DNA from 2 places in the Peribacillus sp. GL_122 genome. Region 2 is predicted to be linked to the other one. Evidence: riboswitches for the same ligand, from Rfam matches in the RefSeq annotation. Region 2 holds a riboswitch; the other holds the start of a gene.
The links. Region 2 has a riboswitch for ZMP and ZTP ahead of aimA (glutamate/serine transporter AimA). Riboswitches for the same ligand answer to the same signal wherever they lie in the genome.
Positions count from the first base shown of each region.

Region 1: another riboswitch for ZMP and ZTP. It lies ahead of AC3ISB_RS22450 (phosphoglycerate dehydrogenase); the one in region 2 lies ahead of aimA (glutamate/serine transporter AimA).

Region 1 is NZ_CM174415.1:4,644,708-4,648,137, reverse strand. Features, by position in the region: gene AC3ISB_RS22465 (VOC family protein) at 1-228, shown strand, start outside; gene AC3ISB_RS22460 (GNAT family N-acetyltransferase) at 295-822, opposite strand; gene AC3ISB_RS22455 (ATP-dependent metallopeptidase FtsH/Yme1/Tma family protein) at 953-1,399, shown strand; ZMP/ZTP riboswitch at 1,859-1,937, shown strand; gene AC3ISB_RS22450 (phosphoglycerate dehydrogenase) at 2,075-3,274, shown strand.
Region 2 is NZ_CM174415.1:3,462,278-3,465,707, forward strand. Features, by position in the region: gene aimA (glutamate/serine transporter AimA) at 282-1,874, opposite strand; ZMP/ZTP riboswitch at 1,927-2,005, opposite strand; gene AC3ISB_RS16700 (DUF1697 domain-containing protein) at 3,262-3,430, opposite strand, start outside.

The DNA.
Region 1 (3,430 bases), 1.2 Mb from region 2:
AAGAAAGAAATCCCGGATTCTGCAGCGAGTACGGAAGCCATCGTCGCCCTGTCCGTTAAAAGTAAGGAAGAAGTCGATGAAATCGTGAATAGGGCACTGGATGTTGGCGGAAAGCCTTTCAATGAAGCCATTGATCATGGTTTTATGTACGGTTGGAGTTTTCTGGATATCGACGGACATTCTTGGGAAGTATTTTACATGGACGAAAGCGGATTTAATCAAAATTAAATTAAATGCAAGACACAATCCTTCGTGAAGGACTGTGTCTTTTTTTGAAGAGTTAAGTACGTGATCTTATCTGAAGCTCATTAACAATACAGGGCTAATGTCTTTCCACTCATAAACCAATAGATTCAAATCTGCGCCAGCCATTTTGATTTTTTCGGTTTTAAGCAATTCAGCACCAAATGCCTCATAGAAGTATCGAGATTTATTATCTTCAAGCACCTCAACGAAAATTGTCTTAAATCCCAGTTCGTCGTATTTTAAAAATAATTCTTTGATGAGTTTCTTACCTAGCCCCATTCTTTGAAAATTTTCGAGGATATATATCGCAGTTAAATCACCCGAATCCTCAACTTTATTATTTTCCCTTTTCCCGCCACTTATGAATCCAACTATTTTCCCCTCGTTATTTTCAGCAACATAAACATAATTTTCATCATTGGATATATTCTTTTTCCATAATTCCTTCCTTTGCCCATAAGACAGATTATCTAAAAAATCACTCGGCATTATATCTTTATAAGTGGTTCTCCAGCAATCCACATGGACTATTGCTATCCCTTCCGCATCAGCCACCGTTGCCTCTCTTATTAGCATATTGATTCCTCCTTTTTGAAGTTTGCTATACTCCCTATTTTTTACTAATATCATAATAGCTTAATTGTTAATAATTAACTATATATGATACTATTGCCTATAGTTTGTTTAATGTGGGAGAAGGTATAAGATGAAGCGGATTTTCCGTAGTAAAGTATTTTATTTATTAATCTTCTTGGTTACCTTGGGGATTGTGCTGGTTATTAATAATGACAAAGAACCGACTGAGAAATTAACTGAAGATGAATTTTTTACAACTTTAGAAGATGGGAAAGTGACATTTTTAAAGGTGGAGCCACAAAATAGTGTTTATGAAATAAGAGGTCAGCTGGTAGGGTATGAAAAGGATCAATACTTTATCGCGTCTGTACCAGATAGTGAAGTTTCGCTAGACAAAATGAATAACGCCGTAAAGGAACATAATATAGAAAAAATTGAGTTTATACCAGAAGACACAGAGACAAGCGGATGGGTCACCCTTTTTACAACGACGATTCCGTTCGTAATTATTTTCATCCTGTTTTTTGTCATTTTACTATTTACAGTTGTAATAAAAAGATTGAACCGTCCTAGATAATAATGAAACTCTCCATTTTTTCGGAGATAAACCTGTAGAATTCGTCGATATATTTCTCATTTCGGAGATAAACCTGTAGAATTCGTCGATATATTTCTCATTTCGGAGATAAACCTGTAGAATTCGTCGATATATTTCTCAATTCGGAGATAAACCTGTAGAATTCGTCGATATTTCTCAATTCGGAGATAAACCTATAGAATTCGTCGATATATTTCTCATTTCGGAGATAAACCTGTAGAATTCGTCGATATTTCTCAATTCGGAGATAAACCTATAGAATTCGTCGATATATTTCTCAATTCGGAGATAAACCTGTAGAATTCGTCGATATATTCCAATTTTCGGAGATAAAACAATAGAATTCGTCGATATTTCTGGTGAGTTGTGGCTTCTGCAAAAAAAAAGAAAATGATATTGAAGATTGCTGAATAGTTTGATAGAATAAAATAAATGAAAAAGACTATGTGCAACTGGCGAAACACGGATAACCGTGAGGGAACACATAGTGTCGTAGCCGTTCGCCTGGGCAGAGGTAAGGGATTTTATCCCTTGCCTCTTTCTGTATATTAATAGATAGTGAAGGTTTAAAGTATGCAGATTTTCATGGGCTTAAAAATCTTGTCAGTATTTTGAAATTTCAAAACTATCATAGTCAAAAGAGGAGCAAACAAAATGAGCACATTACTTTTAGAAAAAGTCAAAACAATCAAAGCGTTAAATAATATTGCCGAAAGCGGGCTGAATGTATTCAATAAAGGCGATTTTAAGGTCGACAATGACAGTGAAAACCCTGATGCGATCGTTCTTCGCAGCTTTAACATGCATACTATGGAATTCGGCGATCAGTTAAAAGCAATCGCAAGGGCAGGAGCTGGAGTCAATAATATTCCGGTCGACAAATGCACCGAGCAAGGAATTGTCGTTTTCAATACACCTGGTGCTAACGCAAACGCTGTAAAAGAAATGGTGCTGACGTCATTAATGGCTTCATCTCGTAACCTTTTTGCAGGTGTGGCCTGGACAAAGACGCTTGAAGGCGAAGGAGAACAAATTCCAAAGCTTGTTGAAGCAGGAAAGAAACAATTCGTTGGTAAAGAAATCAAGGGGAAAACTCTTGGCGTAATCGGTTTAGGTGCGATCGGTGCACTTGTAGCGAATGATGCCCTGGATTTGGACATGGATGTCATTGGGTTTGACCCGTTCATCTCTGTTGATACAGCTTGGAACTTGTCCCGCAATGTACAGCGCGCCATGACGATTGAAGAATTGTTTGCAGAATCTGATTATATTACAGTACACGTTCCATTAACTGACGACACAAGAGGAATGTTTAACCAAGAAACATTCAGCATCATGAAGCCGGGCGTCCATATCTTGAATTTCTCACGCGGCGAGCTAGTGAATGAAGATGATATGCAAGCTGCACTTGAAAGCGGAAAAGTAGGCAAGTTCATTACTGACTTCCCGAATGAAAACGTGTTGAAAATGAAAAATGTCGTTCCGATTCCGCATCTTGGTGCCTCTACACTAGAATCAGAGGAAAACTGTGCCATCATGGCAGCTCGTCAGTTGAAGACCTTTTTAGAAACAGGGAACATCAAGAACTCTGTGAATTTCCCAAACACTTCTCTTCCTTATACAGGAAACCGTCGTGTGGCAACTTTCCACGAAAACGTTCCGAACATGGTTGGGCAAATCACACTGGCTGTATCTGGCTTTAATCTGAACATCGCTGACATGGTTAACAGAAGCCGTGGGGAATATGCATATACGATCATCGACATTGACGGTGAAGTAAACGGCGATATCATTCCTGGCTTGGAAGAAAAAATCAAACAAATCGAAGGCATCGTTACAACTCGTATTATCTAATTGAGATGATAAATGGTGAAAGCCTCAATTCCTTTAAGGAGTTGGGGCTTTTTTTAGGATTTATTAATGATTTTTGAACAAAAAAAGCCACTTATTGTGGTGATCATATTACACTGACTCACGTGTTGAGAACCTAGGGTCTACAACGAACTCAGC
Region 2 (3,430 bases):
TATTGGGGTAGCGTCAGGAGAATGCGGATTTACAACGCTAAGGAAATGTCACCTATTAAAAAAGCCGATTTCCATCTCAAGGAATCGACTTTTTTAGTTATTCTTATTAAACTAACAACCCAGTATAAGCACTATTTTCGATTCTTTACCACTATTTTAAATAATTTTATAATATTCCATGATGAATCCACCTATAAAAAATTTTTTATAAACTAAAGAAAACATGGTAAAAAAATAACCATGTTTTCTTTTTACTCATTTTGCGGTGTCTACTATAAAAGTTATTTATTGATAAATTCTTTGTTAATTTTTTCAGCCTCAGCCATGTATTCTGTTTTAATCCCGCTCTTGACTCCCCACCAATAGAAACCAAGTGCTAAAAATGCGATGACCACCATATCCCAACCAAATGTAAGAATATTTTTTCCGCCGAACTTCTCACTTCCAATATAAGAAATGAAAATCATACAACCTAAGTAAAGAAGCATCCAAACACCTGATAAAAATTGTTTTTTGAATCCATTCCACTTATTTTTAGCTTGATAATAAAAGTAAATAGGTAGTCCAATGGCAATGATGAAAACGACTTCTCCTGTTAATGGCCAACGCGCCCAGTATAAAGTAAGCGATGCGAAAACAAATCCACAAGGTGCAATAATAGAAGCGCCTTTTAAGTGAAATGGACGATTAAAATGAGAAGCTGTACGTCTTAATGTTGTCAATGCAACTGGCCCCATGATGTACGAGATAAGTGTAGCAACTGAAATCACTTCAGCAAGTACGCCCCATCCGCGGAATAAAAATAAAAAGATAAAACATACGCCTAAGTTTAATAACATCGCTGGACGAGGAACACCATAAAGTGGATGTAATGTACCAAAGATATTCGGTAAGTACCCATTTTTCTGCATTCCATAAAGCATACGCGAAGTTGTAGCTGTGTAAGTAGCTCCTGTACCAGACGGTGATACAAACGCATCTACATACAATACAATCGCTAACCAGTTTAGACTAAGAGCAATTGCCAAATCAGCAAAAGGTGAATTGAAATTCAGATGACTCCATCCGTTCACGATCATAGACGGATCAACTGCACCGATAAACACAACTTGTAAAATAACGTATATAAAACCTGCAATTAGAATAGACCCAATAACAGCAATAGGTATAGACTTATTCGGCGACTTCGCTTCTCCTGCCATATTTACGGGACTTTGAAATCCATTAAACGCAAACACGATACCAGAAGTAGCTACTGCTGTTAAAACGCTTGCCCAACCATATGGTGCGATACCTTGAGAACTTGTAAAGTTTTCACCATGAAATCCAGCAAAAAATAAGGATCCTGCCATTACACCTGGAACAATTAATTTAAAAATAGTAATAAATGAATTTGCCTTAGCAAAAAGGTTAACTGTCCAATAGTTGACGAAGAAATAGAACAATAATAGTAAAGAAGCTATGAATAATCCTTTAGTCGTTAAGATATTGTTATCAACTAAAGAATGAGACCAACTGGCCCATTCCCAAGGCCACGTACTCATATATTGTACTGAAGCAATTGCCTCAACTGTAATAGTCGAAGCGATAGATATCCAGTTCGCCCACGCAGCTAAAAATCCAATAAAAGAGCCATGCGAATATTGAGGATACTTAACCATTCCTCCAGCTTCAGGAAACATTGCCCCAAGCTCTGCGTAAGATAATGCAATAAATAAAATTACAACCATACCGATAATCCAAGAAAAAATAGCTGCTGGTCCAGCAATCTGGGCAGCTTTCCACGCTCCGAACAACCAACCAGAGCCGATAATAGAACCAATACCTGTCATAGTTAAAGCAAAAGTCCCCATCTTTCTATGCATATTACTCATCTCTACCTACACCTCTTCCTAGGAAAATAAAAAACACTTGATCTATAAATCAAGTGTTTGCCCAGGCGCGCGGCTTATACTCTATATGCTCCCCCATGGTACTCCATGTTGCGCCAGTTACATATAGGAAAATAGTTTTTTTTATAGTATATAGGATTATTTTAAATTTCACAATACTTGAAAAATATTTATATTTTATAAATACCCCCATTGATTTTTCGTAATTCCCTATCAATATTCTTTTTAATTTGAAAAAATCAGGTGAATTAAAGTTCAAAAACAAACATTCGATTTTCAGAACACATGCTACATCAATATAATCATTTTCTCTTTAACATTATACTTAAAAATCTTTAAGAGCTTATATGCACAAAATAAACCGTTCATATTTTACAAATTATATCCCAACAACATTTACATAGGAGTAATGAACCAGATAGTTAAAATCTCATGATCCAACAGAGGAAATACTTGGAATACTCCATACCTTTATTGAGCATTTTTCTACAATAACTGTTCTTTTCTTCCTCAAAAAAAAGCCATGCACAAGTTGGGGGAAATATCTGAGGGATGAAGATCTCTCTTTATCTCACTTTGATTTGTCCACAATTTATGCACAACTTTAATTAGTGTCTAATATATTTAACTAATGTGAAACACACTCGGCATAGCTAGAGTGATGAACGTAGATTAAATTTCCTTAAACTAGATGATGTCCCTAAATCCTTATAATAAAATAACTCGTATCACTCATCTTTTTATTGAAATGGCACGAGGCTTCTTAACTGGAAATATCATCCTCGGATTTAACATCCAATGGTGTTCGTTTATCATTTTCAGCATGTAATAACTTGCTGCGACCAAGGCTAGGAAACGACCCCGAACCCGAATGAAGATCTACAATAGTCTTCTTGAATTCATTATTATATTTTACCTGTATTCTTACCTTCCAAGACGGACACATCCTCTCAAAAATCATTGTAAGGACTTAACTAAAATGTGTCCATGAAACTATGCTAACTCCAGATAGTGTACGAGTACACCATGCTTCTTAAACTACCCTGCCCCGTTAGTTCCGTAAAGAAAAAGCTGCCTTAAAGACAGCTCTGATCTAGAGCTAACGCACCCGTTAGTTCATTAAGAAAAGCGAACCTTATTAAAGAATCGCGCCCTATAGTTGAAGATCGATTAATTTAATTCAACTGGTGTTTATTGCAGAGCTTTCATAAAGTGTCTTATCAGCAAAAAAAAGGTTGGATATCTAAAAAAGTACCTAACCTTTTTTGTTACCATAACGAGTGTTATAGGCCCAGTGACAGGGTTCTGATAGTTATCCGTCAGATAGTTTCCAATTACTAGAAAATAATTCTTGCTAGTATCATGTAATTCACACCTCTGCAGCTTGCATAAGTTCGTATATTTTGCGAGTTGTATTTACATTTCTGATTGTTATTTGTTGGTATGGCTTTGAACCAACGAGTTTAGTCATACCGGATTTGGTAATATTTTTTTTTTCAACCGACCATAGAATGGCTCCAGGAACGTATTTCACCGTA